Regions from separate parts of the Streptomyces sp. NPDC001828 genome, predicted to be linked through region 1. Evidence: riboswitches for the same ligand, from Rfam matches in the RefSeq annotation. Region 1 holds a riboswitch; each other region holds the start of a gene.
The links. A riboswitch is a leader RNA that binds a small molecule or an ion and turns the genes downstream of it on or off. The one in region 1 is predicted to bind cobalamin.
Positions count from the first base shown of each region.

Region 2: linked by a shared signal. The riboswitch ahead of ACFYZA_RS10765 (HoxN/HupN/NixA family nickel/cobalt transporter) and the one ahead of ACFYZA_RS18580 (ABC transporter substrate-binding protein) in region 1 are both predicted to bind cobalamin.
Region 3: linked by a shared signal. The riboswitch ahead of ACFYZA_RS29325 (ribonucleoside-diphosphate reductase subunit alpha) and the one ahead of ACFYZA_RS18580 (ABC transporter substrate-binding protein) in region 1 are both predicted to bind cobalamin.

Region 1 is NZ_JBIATV010000006.1:40,277-46,937, forward strand. Features, by position in the region: gene ACFYZA_RS18565 (DUF2017 domain-containing protein) at 1-196, shown strand, start outside; gene ACFYZA_RS18570 (amino acid permease) at 516-1,979, shown strand; gene ACFYZA_RS18575 (Mov34/MPN/PAD-1 family protein) at 2,065-2,487, shown strand; cobalamin riboswitch at 2,529-2,664, shown strand; gene ACFYZA_RS18580 (ABC transporter substrate-binding protein) at 2,698-3,672, shown strand; gene ACFYZA_RS18585 (FecCD family ABC transporter permease) at 3,669-4,730, shown strand; gene ACFYZA_RS18590 (ABC transporter ATP-binding protein) at 4,727-5,542, shown strand; gene ACFYZA_RS18595 (putative leader peptide) at 5,609-5,737, shown strand; gene ACFYZA_RS18600 (MoaD/ThiS family protein) at 5,846-6,124, shown strand; gene ACFYZA_RS18605 (PLP-dependent cysteine synthase family protein) at 6,126-6,661, shown strand, end outside.
Region 2 is NZ_JBIATV010000002.1:843,513-850,173, forward strand. Features, by position in the region: gene glnII (glutamine synthetase) at 42-1,073, opposite strand; gene ACFYZA_RS10750 (Gfo/Idh/MocA family protein) at 1,421-2,326, shown strand; gene ACFYZA_RS10755 (ArsC/Spx/MgsR family protein) at 2,364-2,726, opposite strand; gene ACFYZA_RS10760 (hypothetical protein) at 2,844-3,125, shown strand; cobalamin riboswitch at 3,248-3,447, shown strand; gene ACFYZA_RS10765 (HoxN/HupN/NixA family nickel/cobalt transporter) at 3,476-4,585, shown strand; gene ACFYZA_RS10770 (ABC transporter ATP-binding protein) at 4,622-6,532, opposite strand.
Region 3 is NZ_JBIATV010000012.1:109,488-116,148, forward strand. Features, by position in the region: gene ACFYZA_RS29305 (MMPL family transporter) at 1-992, shown strand, start outside; gene ACFYZA_RS29310 (LuxR C-terminal-related transcriptional regulator) at 1,026-2,003, shown strand; gene ACFYZA_RS29315 (DUF3311 domain-containing protein) at 2,147-2,434, shown strand; gene mctP (monocarboxylate uptake permease MctP) at 2,431-4,050, shown strand; cobalamin riboswitch at 4,147-4,287, shown strand; gene ACFYZA_RS29325 (ribonucleoside-diphosphate reductase subunit alpha) at 4,412-6,661, shown strand, end outside.

The DNA of each region.
Region 1 (6,661 bases):
CGAGGACTCACGGCACTGGCTGGGCGCGCTCAACGACCTGCGGCTGACCATCGGCACCCGCCTGGACGTGACCGACGAGGACGAGAGCGGCGAGCTGTACCGGCTGCCGGACGACGATCCGCGCAAGCCGATGGTGATGGCGTATCTGTGGCTCGGTGTGCTGCAGGAAACACTCATCGAAACGCTCATGCCCTGAGCGATCGGCCTCTGGAAGGCCGTTCGCTCAGCGGACGCTCAAATCCGTATAACGATCCCATCACCACATCGACCTGCTTTGTCATGTCGAGGGACTTTTGTCCGCTTCTTCCTGTGGTCCCCGTCACAAAGGCCACTGGGGATCACCCATAAGGCCGTGATAAATCTTCACGACCACCCGGGGACGCCACCCATGTTCCCGGGGGCGCTTCGACCGGCTGACCGCCGGTGGCACTCCATCCACATCCGGGGGGATCAGGACCTGATCCGTCGCTTCGTGACCGAGGCGGGCGGGTCAGCATGGAGAAAGGCGCACCACCATGACCTCAGCGCAGGTCGACAAGCACGACGACCGTCCTGCCGGCAATGAGGCCGCGGGGACCGCCCACGGCGCGGGCGAAGGCTCGGGCGAGGGATACCAGCGGGGCCTCGGGGCCCGGCAGATCCAGATGATCGCGATCGGCGGTGCCATCGGCACCGGCCTCTTCCTCGGCGCGGGCAAGGCCATCTCGAAGGCCGGCCCCAGCCTCATCCTGGCCTACGCCATCGCGGGCCTGGTCATCTTCTTCATCATGCGCGCCCTCGGCGAGCTGCTCATGTACCGCCCGGTGTCGGGCTCCTTCTCGGAGTACGCCCGTGAGTTCGTCGGCCCCTTCTGGGGCTTCGTGACCGGCTGGACGTACTGGCTCTTCTGGGTCGTCACCGGCATCACCGAAGTCACCGCGGCCGCCCAGTACATGTCCTTCTGGACCCACGGCACCATCCCGCAATGGGCCTACGCGCTGATCTTCACGCTCATCCTGTACGCCGTGAACCTCATCTCCGTGAAGCTCTTCGGCGAGCTGGAGTTCTGGTTCTCGATGGTCAAGGTGACGGCCATCGTCGGCATGATCCTGATCTGCGCCGGCATCCTCACCGTCGGCTTCTCGGACGCGGCGGACACCGCCACCGTCGCCAACCTCTGGAGCGACGGCGGGTTCTTCCCCAAGGGCATCGGCGGCACGCTGATGACCCTGCAGATCGTGATGTTCGCCTTCCTCGCCGTCGAGCTGGTCGGTGTGACCGCGGGCGAGTCCAAGGACCCCGAGAAGACCCTGCCCAAGGCCATCAACACCGTGCCGTGGCGCATCGCCGTCTTCTACATCGGCGCCCTGATCATGATCCTCTCGGTCGTCCCGTGGCACGAGTTCCAGCCGGGCGTCAGCCCCTTCGTCGCCGCGTTCCAGAAGATGGGCCTCGGACTCGGTGCGGGCATCGTCAACTTCGTCGTGCTGACCGCCGCGCTCTCCTCCTGCAACTCGGGCATGTACTCCACCGGCCGCATGCTGCGCGACCTCGCGCTCAACGGCCAGGGCCCGAAGGCCTTCACCAAGCTCACCAAGAGCGGCACTCCGCTGATCGGCACCACGGTCTCCGCCGCCCTGATGCTGGTCGGCGTGTGGATCAACTACGTGGCGCCCGGCAAGGCCTTCGACTACGTGGTCTCCTTCGCCACCATCTCCGGCATGTGGGCCTGGATCATGATCCTGGTCTGCCAGATCCGCTACCGCCGCCAGTCGGACGCCGGCGCACTGCCGAAGTCCAGCTTCCGCGCCCCCGGGGCCCCGTACACCAGCTGGTTCGCGCTGCTCTTCATCTTCATGGTCATCGTGATGATGGGCATCGACAAGGACTCCCGCGTCTCGCTCTACTGCGCGCCGCTGTGGGCCCTGATCCTGGGCGTCTCCTACCTCGTCCTGCGGGCCAAGAACCCCGAGAACAAGGCGTTCGCCAAGCGCGACTAAGTCTCCGACCAGCACGTTCTCACCATGCGGGCCGTTACGTATCGCACCTCGATACGGGACGGCCCGCATGCTTATCCTTGCCGACATGCTGACCATCACCCAGGCCCTGTACGACCAGCTCGTCGCGCACGCCCGCGCCGACCACCCCGACGAGGCGTGCGGTGTGGTCGCGGGCCCGGCCGGCACCGGCCGCGCCGAGCGCTTCATCCCGATGCTGAACGCGGCCCGGTCGCCCACGTTCTACGAGTTCGACTCGCAGGACCTGCTGAAGCTCTACCGCGAGATGGACGACCGCGACGAGGAGCCGGTGATCGTCTACCACTCCCACACCGCGACCGAGGCCTACCCCTCCCGCACCGACGTCACCTATGCCAATGAGCCCGGCGCGCACTACGTCCTGGTGTCGACGGCGGACACGGACGGAGCCGGGGAGTTCCAGTTCCGCTCGTACCGCATCGTGGACGGCGTGATCACGGAGGAAGACGTAAGGGTCGTAGAGGCCTACTGACGGATACGCGAGCCCGGTGATCCCGCATACTGTGCGTACGCACTTTTTGATCATCGGGCGGCAGGGCCCAGGAAGCCGGTGCGAATCCGGCACGGTCCCGCCACTGTGACCGGCCCCGTGGCAAGCGCCCCGGAGCCGGAAGCCAGGAACTGACCTGCCGCCTTCTCCCGACGACAGGGGACGTGGAAATCCCCTTGGAGGAGCTCAGCCATGCTCTGGCGCCGTGCGGCCCTGGCCGCCGCCCTGCTGTTCCCGCTCGCCGCGTGCACCACCCAGGCGAAGCCCGAAGCCGGCGGCGCCACCGCCCCCGGCTTCCCCTACACGGTCACCAACTGCGGGGTGACGACGACGTTCACCGCGCCCCCCAAGCGGGCGGTGACGATGAACCAGCACGCCACGGAGGTGATGCTGGAGCTGGGCCTCGCCAAGTCCCTTGCCGGAACCGCCTACTTGGACGACAAGGTGCTGGCGAAGTACGCGGCGGACTACCGCTCGGTGCCGGTCCTCGCCGCCGAGTACCCCTCGTACGAGAAGCTCCTGGCGGCCAACCCGGACTACGTCTACGGCGGCTACGCCTCGGCGTTCGCCGCGAACGAGGGGCGCGGGCGCGAGGCGCTCGCCAAGAGCGGCATCAAGTCCCGCCTCAACGTGGAGAACTGCCCCAAGGGGGCGGCGACCACGATGGACGACGTCTACCAGGAGGTCCGCGAGGTGGGCCGCACCTTCGGCGTCGGTGACCGCGCGGAGTCGTGGATCCGCTCGGCCGAGACCACCAACGAACGCACCCGGTCGGCGCGCAAGGACAAGGCGCCCACCCCGGTCTTCGTCTACGACAGCGGCGACAAGACGGCGTTCACGGTGGGCGGCAAGGGCATAGGCAACGACATCGTGACCCGCGCGGGCGGTCGCAACGTCTTCGCGGACGACCTGAAGACGGCCTCCTTCGGCGACGCGAGCTGGGAGAACGTGGTGGCCCGCGCCCCCGAGACCATCCTGATCCTCGACTACGGCGGCACGAGCGTCGACGCCAAGAAGAAGCGGCTGCGCGACGACCCGGCCCTCGCCTCCGTCCCCGCCGTCAAGAACAACCGCTTCGCCGTCCTGCCCCTCTCCGACATGGTCACCGGCGTCCGCGCGCCGGACGCGGTCGCCAAGCTGGCCGCGCAGCTCGGGGCGGGGGAGTGAGCGGTGCCGCCGTCGCCGCGGGCCCGCTCGTGACGGCCCGTTGGCGCTACTCCCTCGTCCTCGCGGGGCTCACGCTGGTGCTGGTCGCCGGCGCCGTCGCGGGGCTCGCGCTCGGCTCGGTGCGGATCCCCGCGGGCCAGGTCCTCGCGATCGTCGACGGCAGCGCCGAGCCGAGCCCGTACCGCACGATCGTCCTGGAGGTCAGGGCGCCCCGCGTCGTGCTCGGCGCCCTCACCGGTGCCGGGCTCGCCGTCATCGGGACCGTGCTCCAGGCCCTCGTGCGCAACCCGCTCGCCGACCCGTTCCTGCTCGGCGTCTCCAGCGGCGCCTCCGCCGGAGCCGTCGCCGTGATCGTGCTCGGGGTCGGGGCCGGAGTGGCCACCACCGTCGCCCTGCCGGCCGCCGCCTTCGCGGGCGCGCTCGCCGCCCTCGTCCTCGTGTACGCCCTGGCCCGGCGCGCGGGCTCCATGACGGGCGGCCGCCTGGTGCTGGCCGGCGTCGCCGTCTCGTACGTCCTGTCGGCGCTCACCAGCCTCATCCTGGTCACCTCGGCCAGCGCCGAGCACGCCCAGGAGGTCCTGCACTGGACGCTCGGCGGACTCGGCGGCGCCCGCTGGGACATGCTCGCGCTGCCCGCCGTCGCCCTCACCCTCGGCACGCTCGTCCTGATCGCGCTCGCCCGCCCGCTCGACCTGCTCCTCGTCGGCGAGGAGGGCGCGGGCGCCCTCGGCCTCGACACCGGCCGCTTCCGCGCCGGAGTCTTCGTCCTCGCCTCCCTGCTCACCGGCGTCCTCGTCGCCTACACCGGGGCGATCGGCTTCGTCGGCCTGATGGTTCCGCACGCCGCCCGCATGGCCGTCGGCGCCGCCCACCGCACCCTGCTGCCCGTGGCGGCCCTCGGCGGGGCCGCCTTCCTGGTCCTCGCCGACCTCGCGGCCCGTACCGTCGCCGCCCCGCGCGACATCCCCGTCGGCGTCCTCACCGCGCTCACCGGCGGCCCGTTCTTCCTGTGGATGCTGCGCGGCCACGGCACCCGCACGGAAGGCGGCCCCGCATGACGACCCTGCGCACCGAGTCGCTCTCGTACACCACGCCCCAGGGCCGCACCCTGCTCCACGACATCACCCTTGGCGCCGCCGACGGCGAGACCGTCGGCCTGGTCGGCCCCAACGGCAGCGGCAAGACGACCCTGCTCCGCTGCGTCTACGCCGCCCTGCGCCCGACCGCCGGACGCGTCCTGCTCGACGACGCCGACCTGCACGCGCTGCCGGTCAAGGCCCGCGCCCGGCGCATCGCGACCGTCCCGCAGGACGCCGACGCGGGAGGCATCGAGCTGACCGTCCGCGAGATCGTCGCCATGGGCCGCTCCCCGCACCACCGCTTCTGGGAGGCCGACACCACCGCCGACCACACCCTGGTGCGCGAGGCGCTCGCCCGCGTCGGCATCGCCGGCCTCGCCGACCGCCCCTTCCCGTCGCTGTCCGGCGGCGAACGCCAGCGCGCCCTGGTCGCCCGGGCCCTCGTACAGCAGCCGGACGTCGTCGTCCTGGACGAGCCGACCAATCACCTCGACATCCGCTACCAGCTCGAAGTCCTTTCCCTGGTAAGGGAGTTGGGCACGGTCAACCTGCTGGCCCTGCACGACCTGAATCTCGCCGCGTACTACTGCGACCGCGTCTGCGTCCTGGCGGCCGGCCGCATCGTCGCCTCGGGGCCGCCCGCCGACGTGCTGACCGCCGACCTGCTCGGCGCGGTGTACGGGGTGAACGCCGAGGTGAGCGTCCATCCGGTCACCGGCGCGCCCACCGTCGTCTACCTGCCGCCGACCGGCGCCCGGGTTCCGCCGGCATCCGGGCTGCCCACATCCTGAGCGGGATCCGTCCGGCATGCGAGATCACATTCCGGGAAGCGGACCGGGAATCTATACGATGACCCCATGGTTTCGAACGACGTGAGCGACAAGACGCCGAGCAGCGGTCCCGCCCTGCTGCTCGTGGCGCGGCTGCACGTCGACCTGTGCCGGCTCGCCAGCGCGATCTGTACGGCCCGCGCAGCCGCCGTCTGACGCCGCGCGCCGAGACCAACGCACCACCGCACGCCCCGGCGTGCGGCGCGCGGACCCGAGCCCGAGCCGCGCCCACCTGCCTCTTCCTTCCGATCAGGAGCCCACGCCATGGCCATCGAGGTCCGCATCCCGACCATCCTCCGCACCTACACCGACGGCGCCAAGGCCGTCGAGGGCAGCGGCGCCACCCTCGCCGACCTCTTCAACGACCTCGACGCCCGGCACACCGGCATCCGCGAGCGCATCGTCGACGGCGACAACCTGCGCCGCTTCGTGAACGTGTACCTCAACGACGAGGACGTCCGCTTCCTCGACGGCATCAACACCCAGCTCGCCGACGGCGACAACGTGACGATCCTGCCCGCGGTCGCGGGCGGTTCCGTCTGAGATGCGTTACGACTCCGCTCTCGCCGCGGTCGGCAACACCCCGCTGGTCCTGCTCCCGCGTCTGTCCCCCTCGGACGACGTACGGATCTGGGCCAAGCTGGAGGACCGCAACCCGACCGGCTCCGTCAAGGACCGGCCGGCCCTCCACATGGTCGAACAGGCCGAGAAGGACGGCCGGTTGACGCCGGGCTGCACCATCCTGGAGCCCACCAGCGGCAACACCGGCATCTCGCTCGCGATGGCCGCGAAGCTCAAGGGCTACCGCATCGTGTGCGTGATGCCGGAGAACACCTCCCAGGAGCGGCGCGACCTGCTGGCGATGTGGGGCGCCGAGATCGTGTCGTCCCCGGCGGCGGGCGGCTCCAACACGGCGGTGCGGGTCGCCAAGGAGCTGGCCGAGCGGAACCCGTCCTGGGTGATGCTCTACCAGTACGGAAACCCGGACAACGCGGGCGCCCACTACGCCACCACGGGCCCCGAGATCCTCACCGACCTGCCCTCCATCACCCACTTCGTGGCGGGCCTCGGCACCACCGG
Region 2 (6,661 bases), on a different contig from region 1:
GCCGCAGCGGTGGACGCCCTCGTGAACGCGTGGCGGACGGCTCAGACCTGGCCGGCCTTCTCCAGGCCGGTGCAGCAGGTGTCGACGATCAGACGGGTCACCACGTACGGGTCGACGTTGGCGTTCGGGCGCCGGTCCTCGATGTAGCCCTTGCGGTCCACCTCGACCTGCCACGGGATGCGGACCGAGGCGCCGCGGTCCGAGACGCCGTACTTGTACTGGTCCCACGGGGCCGTCTCGTGCAGGCCGGTCAGCCGGTCGTCGATGCCGGCGCCGTAGTTCTTGACGTGGTCCATGGGCTTGGAGCCCTCGCCGAGCGCCTCGCACGCGGTGATGATCGCGTCGTAGCCCTCGCGCATCGCCCGGGTGGAGAAGTTGGTGTGCGCGCCCGCGCCGTTCCAGTCGCCCTTGACCGGCTTCGGGTCGAGGGTGGCCGACACGTTGAAGTCCTCGGCGGTGCGGTAGAGCAGCCAGCGCGCGATCCACAGCTGGTCGGAGACCTCCAGGGGGCCGACCGGTCCGACCTGGAACTCCCACTGGCCGGGCATGACCTCGGCGTTGATGCCGGAGATGCTCAGGCCCGCGGCGAGGCAGTGGTCGAGGTGCTTCTCGACGATCTCGCGGCCGAAGATCTCGTCCGCGCCGACGCCGCAGTAGTAGCCGCCCTGCGCGGCCGGGAAGCCGCCCACGGGGAAGCCGAGCGGGCGGGCGCCGTCGAAGAACGTGTACTCCTGCTCGATGCCGAAGACCGGCTCCTGCGCGGCGAACCGCTCGGCGAGCGGGCGCAGCAGGGCACGGGTGTTGGAGGCGTGCGGCGTCCCGTCGATGTCGAAGACCTCGCACAGGACCAGGATGTTCTCGCCGCCCCGGATCGGGTCCGGACAGGCGAACACCGGCTTCAGGACGCGGTCCGACGCGTGGCCCTCGGCCTGGTTGGTGCTGGACCCGTCGAAGCCCCAGATGGGCAGCTCCGCGACGGCGACGGGCGCACCGGCCATGATCTTCGTCTTCGAGCGGAGCTTGGCGGTCGGCTCGGTGCCGTCGATCCAGATGTACTCGGCCTTGTACGTCACGGAAGCCATCCTCTGTGGGAGCTGCGGGTTGCCTGCGCGCTGCCACGCTGCGGCGCTGCTGTATGCCCCGCAGCCTCACACCCCGAAATTTCCCGCCCGTTGCCCGTTTGTGAACCCGGTGTTACCTGGGGTTCCACAGGCGCGTCGAGAAGCCCACGCCTGTGTGGTTCCTCCGACGGCGGTGCCCGCAACCTCGGCGTTTCGTCCCAAACGGCCGTCCGGAGAGGCACTCCGGGCCGTCCCGACCGCAGGCCGCCGCGGCGCGCTGAGGTTCGTATCCGGCTCGTATACCGACAGCGCGAGCCGTCCTTCGCGCCCCACGCGCCGCCCGGGGCAGACTGGTCCCCATGAACGAGAGCGCCGCCACCCCCCGCATAGGACTCCTCGGCACCGGCCCCTGGGCCGCCGCCACCCACGCGCCCGCGCTCGCCGCGCACCCCGGCGTGGACTTCGTCGGGGTGTGGGGCCGGCGGCCCGAGGCGGCCGGCGTGCTCGCCCGGGAGCACGGGGTGGCGGTGTACGAGGACGCCGAGGCCCTGTTCGCGGACTGCGACGCCGTCGCCTTCGCGCTCCCACCGGACGTGCAGGCGCCGCTCGCGGTGCGGGCCGCGGCGGCGGGCTGCCATCTGCTCCTGGACAAGCCGGTCGCGACGAGCGTGGTGAGCGCCCGCGAGCTGGCCGGGGCGGCCGAGCGGGCCGAGGTCGCCTCCGTCGTGTTCTTCACGCTGCGCTTCGCGCGGGAGACCGCGGCCTGGATGGCCCAACAGGCCGCTGCGGAAGGGTGGTTCACCGGCCGGGCGCGGTGGTACGGGTCGCTGTTCACGCCGGGTGCCGAGCGCAGCCCGTACGCCGCCTCGCCCTGGCGGGGCGAGAAGGGCGCGCTCTGGGACGTGGGCCCGCACGCGCTCGCCGTGCTCGCCGGGGTGCTCGGCGAGGTGACCGCACTGACGGCGGCGGCGGGACCCGGCGACACCGCGCACCTGATCCTGCGGCACGCCTCGGGCGCCTCCAGCACCGCCGACCTGAGCTTCACCGCCCCGCCGGCCGCGGCGGGCGTCGAGGTGTCGCTGCTCGGCGAGTCGGGCGCCGAGGTGATGCCCGGCTGGGGCGGCGCGCTCGACGCCTTCGGCGCCGCGATCGACGCCCTCCTCGACGCGGCCCGTACCGGGGTGCCGCACCCCTGCGACGCCCGGTTCGGCGCCCGGATCACCGAGCTGCTCGCCGAGGCGGAGGCCCAGCTCGGCCGGGCCTGACGAACGGCTGCCGGGCGGAAGTCCGCCCGGCGACGCGCTACTTGCGCGCCAGGGCGTCGCGCACGGCGTCGTCGGTGCGGCCCACCACGGCCGTGCCGTCGTCCGCCGTGATGATCGGGCGCTGGATCAGCTCGGGGTGCTCGGCGAGCGCGGTCACCCAGCGCTCGCGGGCACCCGCGTCACGCGGCCACTCCTTCAGGCCGAGCTCCTCGGCGGCGGCCTCCTGGGTGCGCGCGATGTCCCACGGTTCGAGGCCGAGCCGGTCGAGCACGGCCCGGATCTCCTCGGACGAGGGGACGTCTTCGAGGTAGCGGCGCACCGTGTAGTCGGCACCCTCCGCGTCCAGCAGGTCCACCGCGGCGCGGCATTTCGAACAGGCCGGGTTGATCCAGATCTCCATGCCGCCAGGCTACCCGCGACGCCTCGTCAAAGCCCCGCTGGCCAGGGCCGATTGTCAGTGCCCCGCAGTAAAATCGAGGTAGTAAGTGAGGGTTCCCGACCGCCCAGGAGGATGCCCATGACCGCTGCCGTACTCACCTCGCACGCCCCGAAACAGCTGTCCCTCCAGCCCCTTCACAAGGTCCCGCTGCCCGCCGGGCGTCCGCGCGTGTGGTACGAGTCCCACAACCGGCGCCTGAAGGCCATGCGCCTGGCCATCGCCCTGCTCGACACCGGCGTCTACCGGCCCGAGCAGGCGCCCGACCGGACGATACGCACCGTGGCCGCGCTCATCGGCGTACATCCGCCGTCGGAGACGACCTGCCGGATGGTGCGTGCGCTGATCTACGACGGGCGCTGACGCACGACGGGTTCTCCCGTATCGCGGGGCGCCGGGAGGCGCCCGCGCTTCGGGCCGGGTCGCGCCCCCGGGAAGCCGGGGGTGCGACGCGGGCCCGCGCCCGGCCCCGGGCGACGGATGATTTAGGGTGGCCGGGCCGTGGTGTTCGGGAAGACCGGTGCGAAACCGGAGCGGCCCTCGCCACTGTGATCGGGTTCCCCGGGGTTCCGGGGAGCCGCCGTCCCCTCGCGTCGCCACTGGCCAGGATCCACCTGCCCGGGAAGGCCGGGACCAAGGCACCCACCCGTCAGCCAGGAGACCGGCCGCGGCATCTCACGAAGTGATCCACGAGGTGCTGGAGCGTGACCCGCATGACCCTGCCCGTTCGCACGTCCCCCGAGACGGGCACCACAGCGGTGCCCTCCTTCCGCTGGCGGCGCGAGGACACCGTCCGAACCGCCGTCCTCCTCGCGGTGATAACCGCCCTGCACGTCGTCGCCTTCGGCGTCCTGTTCCTGCTCGTGGCCCCCGCGCACTACGCCGTCGGCACCAAGACGTACGGCATCGGCCTCGGCATCACCGCCTACACCCTCGGCATGCGGCACGCCTTCGACGCCGACCACATCGCGGCCATCGACAACACCACCCGCAAGCTGATGGCCGACGGCAAGCGGCCGGTGTCCGTGGGCTTCTGGTTCGCGCTCGGCCACTCCAGCGTCGTCGTCGTGATGGCGGGCCTGGTGGCGGGCGGCGCCCAGCTCGCGGGCACCCTGATGAACGAGGACTCCAGCGCCCACCAGGTGCTCGGCGTGGTCGGGACCACGGCCTCCGGCTCCTTCCTCTACCTCATCGCGGCCCTCAACCTGGTGGCCCTGTTCGGCATCCTGAAGGTGTTCCGCGCGATGCGGGCGGGCGCGTACGACGAGAGGGAACTCGAAGCGCACCTGGACTCGCGGGGGTTCATGAACCGTGTCCTCGGCCGCTTCACCAAGTCCATATCCCGGCCCGGCCAGATGTTCCCGCTCGGCTTCCTCTTCGGCCTCGGCTTCGACACCGCGACCGAGGTCACCCTGATGGTGATGGCCGGCACCGGCGCCGCCGCCGGACTGCCCTGGTACGCCATCCTCTGCCTGCCGCTGCTGTTCGCGGCGGGGATGAGCCTGTTCGACACCCTCGACGGCACGTTCATGAACTTCGCCTACCAGTGGGCGTTCTCGAACCCGGTCCGCAAGGTCTACTACAACCTCACCATCACGGGTCTCTCCATCGCGGTGGCCTTCTTCATCGGCACCATCGAACTCGTCGGCGTCCTGCACGAGAAGCTCGACCTCACCGACCCGGTCAGCGGCTGGATCGCGGAGCTGAACATGGACAACGTCGGCTTCGTCATCGTCGGCCTGTTCGTGGTGGTCTGGGCGGCGGCCCTCGCGTACTGGCGGTTCGGGAAGGTCGAGCAGAAGTGGGCGGCGAACGGGGTGTGAAGAGCGGGCCCGGCGCGTGCGTGAGGGGGGCCGGGGTCAGCCGCCCGCGCGCGGCCCCGGCACGCCCGGGTCGTCCCGTGGGTTGCCCCGGTCGTTCTGCAGCAGCCACAACTCCCTGAACAGGCCGTCCGCCGCCACGAGTTCGGCGAAGGTGCCCTCCTGGAGGATCCGGCCCCGGTCGAGCACGACGATGCGGTCGGCGACCGCCACGTTCGCGAGCCGGTGGGTCACCAGGACCACCGCGCGGTCGCGGGCGACCGTCCGCAGGCCGGTGAAGATGCGGTGCTCGGCACGGGCGTCGAGCGCGCTCGTCGGCTCGTCCATCACGAGCAGTCCGGCCGGGCGGTGGAAGGCGCGGGCGATCGCGATCCGCTGCCACTGCCCGCCCGACAGCTCCACGCCCCCGAACCACTCCCGCGCGAGCAGGGTGTCGAGCCCGCTGCGCAGCCCGTCGACGACCTCGGCGGCGCCGGAGTGGGCGGCGGCGCGGTGCACGGACTCGTCGCCGCCGTGCGGCTGCCCCAGCGTGATGTTGTCGCGCGCGGACATCGGCCAGTGCGCGAAGTCCTGCGGCACGACGGCGGTCTGCCGCCACAGGGCCTGCGGATCGCACCGCTCGACGCCGATCCCGTCCCAGGTCACCGCCCCCTCGCTGGGCAGATACAGACCGGTGAGCAGCTTGCTGAGGGTGGTCTTGCCGGACCCGTTCTCGCCGACGAGCGCGAGCACCTCGCCCTTGCGCACCTCAAGCGTCACCTTCTCCAGGGCGGCCCGCTCGCTGCCGGGATAGCGGTACGTCAGCGCCTCGGCCCGTACGACGTCCGGTGCGGGCGGAACCAGGGTGCCGCGGGCCATCCGGTGCCCGCCGGCCTCGTCGATGAACTCGGCCCAGTCGTCGAGGTAGAGCCCGGTACGGAAGAGCCGCGTCCCGTACCCGACCACGCCGTGCAGCGAGGAGGAGACCGTGCGCAGCGCGAACACCGCGGTGCCCGCCGAGGCCACCGACATCCGCCCCGAGCCGAGCAGCCAGGCGAGCGCGCCCCACACCGTCCCCGCCGCGAGCCCGCCCACCAGGGCGCCGAGCACCGAGTAACGGGCGCCGAGGTGCACGGCCTCGTCGGTCGCCGCGTCCACCCGCTGCCCGATCGACCGGTAGCGGTCGAGCAGGAACCGGTCCATCGTGCAGGACCGCAGCTGGTCGGCGGTGTCCTTGTCGATCACGAACCAGCGCAGCAGGTTCAGGGTGCGCCGCTCCGCGCTCATCGCCCGCGACGCCTCGTAGTGCACCCGGGCCGCCCGGACCCCGGCGATGCCCTGCGGCAGCGCGGCGAGCAGCAGCAGCGGGAGCAGCGCCGGATGCAGCACCGTCACCACCCCGGCGGCCGCGACGAGCGAGGCCACGCACGCCATCAGGTCCTGCGAGTCGGTCAGGAGCTGCTGGGCGACCTCGGCCCCCCGGTCGGCCGCCTCCCGCTTGTCGTTGAACCCGGGCTGGTCGTACGCCGAGAGCTCGGCCTGTACGGCGGCCGCCAGCATCTGCATCTCGGCCTCGCGGGAGATCCGCGGCGAGAGCCGGCCGGAGATGTTCACCACCACGATCCCGAGCAGCGCCCGCAGCCCGGCCGCCCCGGCGAGCACCACGATCGAGGGCAGCGCGTCGCGCAGCCGGTGCGCGATGTCCCCGCTCGCGATGAGCGCGGTGATCGTACGCGTCGTGGCGAGCAGTCCGAACGCCTCGAAGAACCCCGAGAGCGCCTGGCAGCACAGCAGCACGACCACCGCCCGCCGGTCCACCCGCCAGGCCAGCGCCAGCGCCTTGCGCACCAGCTGCGGCAGCCGCCGCGCCATGGTCCGCGTACTCACCGGCCGCCGCCGGCTCGCCTCCAACGAGCTTGACCTGTACCGCAGTTGCTCGTCGACCCGCTCTTCCCCCAGCACCTCGGCCATGCCGCCCCCTGAACTAGGAATCCGCCCACTCTCCCGCAAGATCCCCCCAACAAGCCCACCCCGTAAGCCGATCCACCCCATAGGAGGGAGCGCGACGGGGGAGCGGAGGAGCCCGACCGGGAGCAGCCC
Region 3 (6,661 bases), on a different contig from region 1:
TCGCCCTCGCCCTGCTCACCGGCGCGGCAGGGTTCCTGACGGCCGGGAACCCACGGGCCGAGGCGCTGGTGCGCGGTGGCCCCGGACGGGACGGGCTCGACCAGCTGACGGCGGCCGGGATGCCGACCGGTGTCCTCAACCCCCTTGAGGTGCTTGCCCCTTCGGCTGCCGGCCCCGGCCGGTTGGCGGCGATGGCGGCCCGGATTCCGGGCGTCCTGACGGCCGTGGCGCCCGGTGACGCGGCTTGGCGCCGCGATGGATCCGCGCTGGTCGCCGTCATCCCGTCCGGTGAGCCGATGACGGCCCCCGGCCGGCGCGCGATGGCCGAGGTGCGGGCCGCGACGGCCGGCACGGGGGCGCGGGTCGGCGGTTCGGGGGTGCCCGAACTCGACCTGGTGCGGGGCGTGTACCGCCTGGTCCCGCTCGCGCTCGCGGTCATGGCGCTGCTCGGCTTCGCCGTGATCGCCCGGCTGCGGTCCGCCCGGGCGGCCGTGCGGGCGGTGCTGTGCGGGGTGGTGTCGGCGCTCGCGGTGAGCGGGCTCCTGGTTCTCGTCTGGCAGTACGGCCCCGGCGCCCGGCTGCTCGGCGGGGTCGCGGCGACGGGGGCGGTCACCGGGTGGATCCCGCTGGTGGCGGGCGCCCTGGCCTTCCTCCTCGCGCTGGACCTGGCCGTGCCGGGCGGCTCGGCGCCGCGCGGCCGGGCGGGCGTCGGGCTCGCGGGAGCCCTGCCGCTTTTGGCCATCGGGCTCGGCCCGCAAGTGGAACTGGCCATTCTGGTCACGGCACTTGGCGGTGCGGTGCTGCTCGGCCCGGCGCTGCTCCGGGCCCTCTCCGTGTTGCCCGGACGGTCACGGCCCGGCCCACACGAAAGGGCCGCGAAATCCCCCGCAAGTGCCCTTCCGGCCACCCCCGCGTCATCTTATTGGTCTAGACCTAGATCGCCGCTCGGCCATACGATCCCCCTGGCCGAACCATCGGACCACGCACAGTGACATCACGGCATACGCGAACCTGGGGGAACCCGCATGCTCGAGGCACTCGGAATCCAGCAGTCCACCGAAACCGTCTACCGGCTCCTGCTTGAGCAACCGAGTTATGGCGTACCGGAGTTGGCCGAACAGCTGGGGTGGCCCGAGAGCGAGGTCAGGTCGGCGCTCGCCCATCTCGCCGACCTGCGGCTCGTCCTCATGGACGACGCTTCGGACCCGATCGCACCGTTCAACCCGGATGTCGGGTTCGCGTTCCTGCTCTCGCGCGCCGAGGCCGAACTGACCAAACGCAGACGCCAGGTCGAGCGGGCCCAGCAGGCGGTGGCGGCGATCCTCGCCAAGTTCAGCGAGAGCGGCACCTTCCGGCACGACGTGGTCGACCGCATCCAGGGCGTGGACGCGGTGCGCGAACGCCTGGAGGACCTGGCCTCCAGCGCCCGCGCCGAGTGCCTCTCCCTGCTGCCCGGCGGCGCCCAACTCCCCGACACCATGGACGCGAGCCAGCCCCTCGACGAGCTGGCCCTGGAGCGCGGGGTGCGGATCCGCAGCGTTTACCAGGAGAGCTTCCGCAATGACGCCGCCACCCTGGAGTACGTGCGCTGGTACTCCGACCTGGGCGGCGAGGCGCGCACAGTGCCGATCGTCCCGATGCTGATGGTGATCGTCGACCGCAGCGCCGCGCTGGTCCCGGTGGACCCGGAGGACGCGCGGGCCGGCGCCCTCGAAGTGCGCAGCCGGGGCCTGGTCAACGCCCTGGTCGTGCTGTTCGACCACCTGTGGGAGTCGGGCACCCCTTTCGGGGAGGCCCCGCGCCGCAACGAGCACGATCTCTCGCCGCAGGAAAGGGAGTTGCTGCTGCTCCTCGGCATCGGGTGCACGGACGACATCGCCGCGCGGCGGCTCGGGATCTCCCTGCGCACCGTGCGCCGGATGAGCTCGGAACTCATGTCCCGCCTGGGTGCGCGCAGCCGCTTCGAGGCGGGGGTGCGGGCGGCCAAGGAGGGCTGGCTCTGAGTCCACGAAAGGGGAGTTGGCCGAACTCGTGACCCGTCCGGAATCCGGACGGGGGTTCCCTTGACCGAATCTCTCCCCTAGATTTCCTGCGCATTACCAAGTGATCCAACGCACAGGTGATCGTGAGGGGACGGAACCACCCAATGCCGGAATCGACGGAAGTGAAGAGACCGGTGATCACGCCCTCGCGCGTGGTCATCGCGCTCTGCCTGATCGCGCCCTTCGTGGCGATGCTGTGGGTGAGCTCGTACGCCAAGACGGATCCTGCGCTCGGCGGCATCCCGTTCTTCTACTGGTACCAGATGCTCTGGGTGCTGATCTCGACGGTGCTCACGATGATCGCGTACAAGCTGTGGCAGCACGACCAGCGTTCGCGTACCGCCCCCGCCCCGCGCACCTCCGACGACACCGAGGGGGGTGCGTCCAAGTGAAGGACGGCGTGAACGGCGTCGCACTCGGCGTCTTCATCTTCTTCTTCCTGGCCGTCACGGTCATCGGCTTCATGGCCGCCCGCTGGCGCAAGGCCGAGAACGAGGCCAGCCTCGACGAATGGGGCCTGGGCGGGCGGTCGTTCGGCACCTGGGTCACCTGGTTCCTGCTCGGCGGCGACCTCTACACCGCGTACACCTTCGTCGCGGTGCCCGCGGCGATCTACGCGGCGGGCGCGGCCGGCTTCTTCGCGGTGCCCTACACGATCCTCGTGTACCCGCTGATCTTCACCTTCCTGCCGCGCCTGTGGTCGGTGTCGCACAAACACGGCTATGTCACCACCTCGGACTTCGTGCGCGGCCGGTTCGGCTCCAAGGGCCTCTCGCTCGCGGTGGCGATCACCGGCATCCTCGCCACGATGCCGTACATCGCGCTCCAACTGGTCGGCATCCAGGCAGTGTTGGACGTCATGGGCGTGGGCGGCGAGTCCGGCAACTGGTTCGTCAAGGACCTGCCGCTGCTCATCGCGTTCGCGGTGCTCGCGGCGTACACCTACTCCTCGGGCCTGCGCGCCCCCGCGCTGATCGCGTTCGTGAAGGACGGCCTGATCTACCTCGTCATCGCGGTGGCGATCATCTACATCCCGATCAAGCTGGGCGGCTTCGACGCGATCTTCAGCGCCGCGCAGCACAAGTTCGCCGGTCCGCCCGGCGGCAAGCCGACCGGGGCCATCGCGCCCGGCGAGTCGAGCCAGTGGACGTACGCCACGCTCGCCCTCGGCTCGGCGCTCGCGCTGTTCATGTATCCGCACTCGATCACCGCGACCCTGTCCTCGCGCAGCCGCAACGTGATCCGCCGCAACACCACGATCCTGCCGCTGTACTCCCTGATGCTGGGGCTGCTCGCGCTGCTCGGCTTCATGGCGATCGCGGCGGGCGTCAAGGTGAGCAACGGGCAGCTGGCCATTCCGCAGCTGTTCGAGGACATGTTCCCGGACTGGTTCGCGGGCGTCGCCTTCGCGGCGATCGGCATCGGTGCGCTGGTCCCGGCGGCCATCATGTCGATCGCGGCCGCGAACCTCTTCACCCGCAACATCTACAAGGACTTCATCAAGCCGGACGCGTCACCCGCGCAGGAGGCCAAGGTCTCCAAGCTGGTCTCGCTCGTGGTGAAGGTCGGCGCGCTGGTCTTCGTCCTGACCATGGACAAGACGGTCGCGATCAACTTCCAGCTGCTCGGCGGCATCTGGATCCTGCAGACCTTCCCGGCCCTGGTCGGCGGCCTGTTCACCCGCTGGTTCCACCGCTGGGCGCTGCTCGCCGGCTGGGCGGTCGGCATGGTCTACGGCACGCTCGCCGCGTACGGGGTGGCCTCGCCCACGCAGAAGCACTTCGGCGGCTCCTCCAAGGAGATCCCCGGCATCGGCGAGATCGGCTACATCGGCCTGACGGCCTTCGCGATGAACGTGGTGGTGACGGTCGTCCTGACCTTCGTCCTGCGCGCGGTGAAGGCCCCCGACGGCATCGACGAAACCTCCCCCGCCGACTACACGGCCGACGCCGGCGACCCGGGCGTCGCCGTCGAGCTCCCCCCGGCGACGGCGGGCTCGGCGCACTGATCCGGCGCCACGCCCCGTACGGCCAAGGGCCGCCGCATCCGAGAGGGTGCGGCGGCCCTTCCGTGTGGCGACACAAGATGTGGGGGGTGCCCGATGAGGCACCCCCCACATGTATGCTCGTGCTCGCTGTCGCCGCAGGGGAATCCGGTGGGAATCCGGAACTGTCCCGCAACGGTATGACCTGTACGTCTTTGTACGGGTCGAGTCCGAACACCTGCCGACGGTGCGTCCGGGTCGACCGAACCGGATGCCAGACGTCCGGGCCTCGCGGTTGGGCCGGTGGACGACGCGCTGAGGGCTGCCCCGACGCGCGCCGACGCCTCCCCCGAAGGCCCCGTGCCGAGCGAGGGAGTGCCCCCACGTGACCATCGCCCCAGCGGATCCCGCTTCAGCGATCACCGAAGAGCTCGCGGATGCCCCCGGGACCGCGCTGCTGCGGACCCTGACGGAGCTCACCGCCGATCTCGCGGACACCGACCCCGGCCGGGTCGCCGCCGCCGCGCTGCGGGGCCGCAACGCCCGCTCCGACGAGGCCGAGCTGCGCGAGCTGGCCACCGAGGCGGCCGCGGGGCTCATCTCCGAGGACCCGGCCTACTCCCGGCTCGCCGCCCGCCTCCTGACGATCACCATCGCCGAAGAGGCCGCCACCCAGGGCGCGGTGTCCTTCTCCGGCTCGGTCGAGGTGGGCCACCAGGAGGGCCTGATCGCCGACCGGACCGTCGAGTTCGTCCGCGCCCACGCGGCCCGTCTCGACGCCCTGGTGGACTCGGCCATCGCCGACGGCGCCGACGACCGCTTCGGCTACTTCGGCCTGCGCACCCTCTACTCCCGCTACCTGCTGCGCCACCCGATCACCCGCAAGGTCGTCGAGACCCCCCAGCACTTCATGCTGCGCGTGGCGTCCGGCCTCGCCGAGGACGAGTCGGTCCGCGCCCTGGACGAAGTGGCGTCCCTGTACGGCCTGATGAGCCGCCTGGACTACCTGCCGTCCTCCCCCACGCTCTTCAACTCCGGCACCCGGCACCCCCAGATGTCGTCCTGCTACCTGCTCGACTCGCCGCTCGACGAGCTCGACTCGATCTACGACCGCTACCACCAGGTGGCCCGCCTTTCCAAGCACGCCGGCGGCATCGGCCTCTCGTACTCCCGCATCCGCGGCCGCGGTTCGCTGATCCGGGGCACCAACGGCCACTCCAACGGCATCGTCCCGTTCCTCAAGACCCTCGACGCCTCGGTGGCCGCGGTCAACCAGGGCGGCCGGCGCAAGGGCGCGGCCGCGGTGTACCTGGAGACCTGGCACTCCGACATCGAGGAGTTCCTGGAGCTGCGCGACAACACCGGCGAGGACCAGCGCCGCACGCACAACCTGAACCTCGCGCACTGGATCCCCGACGAGTTCATGCGCCGGGTGGACGCCGACGGCACGTGGTCGCTGTTCTCGCCCGCCGACGTGCCCGAGCTCGTCGACCTGTGGGGCGAGGAGTTCGACGCCGCCTACCGCGAGGCCGAGGCCGCCGGGCTCGCCCGGAAGACCATGCCGGCCCGGGACCTGTACGGCCGCATGATGCGCACCCTCGCGCAGACCGGCAACGGCTGGATGACGTTCAAGGACGCCTCCAACCGCACCGCCAACCAGACGGCGGAGCCCGGCCACACGGTCCACTCCTCCAACCTGTGCACCGAGATCCTGGAGGTCACGGACGACGGCGAGACGGCCGTCTGCAACCTCGGCTCGGTGAACCTCGGCGCGTTCGTGGTCGAGGGAGCCCACGGCGGGGAGATCGACTGGGAGCGCCTGGACGACGCCGTCCGCACCGCGGTGACCTTCCTGGACCGGGTCGTCGACATCAACTTCTACCCGACCGAGCAGGCGGGCCGCTCCAACGCCCGCTGGCGTCCGGTGGGCCTGGGCGCGATGGGTCTGCAGGACGTCTTCTTCAAGCTGCGCCTGCCCTTCGACTCCCCCGAGGCGAAGGCCCTTTCCACCCGGCTCTCCGAGCGGATCATGCTCACCGCCTACGAGGCCTCCACCGACCTCGCCGAGCGGTCGGGCCCGCTGCCCGCCTGGGACAAGACCCGCACCGCGCGCGGTGTGCTGCACCCCGACCACTACGACGTCGAGCTGACCTGGCCGGAGCGCTGGGCGGCCCTGCGGGAACGTATCGCCAAGGTCGGCATGCGCAACTCGCTGCTCCTCGCGATCGCCCCGACCGCGACCATCGCCTCCATCGCGGGCGTGTACGAGTGCATCGAGCCGCAGGTCTCCAACCTCTTCAAGCGCGAGACGCTCAGCGGTGAATTCCTCCAGGTGAACGGCTACTTGGTGGAGGAGCTCAAGAAGCTCGGCGTGTGGGACGCGCAGTCCCGCGAGGCGCTGCGCGAGGCCAGCGGCTCGGTGCAGGACTTCGGCTGGATCCCGGCCGACGTGCGCGCCCTGTACCGCACGGCGTGGGAGATCCCGCAGCGCGGCCTGATCGACATGGCCGCCGCCCGCACCCCCTTCCTCGACCAGTCGCAGTCGCTCAACCTGTTCCTGGAGACGCCCACCATCGGCAAGCTGTCGTCGATGTACGCGTACGCCTGGAAGCAGGGCCTGAAGACGACGTACTAC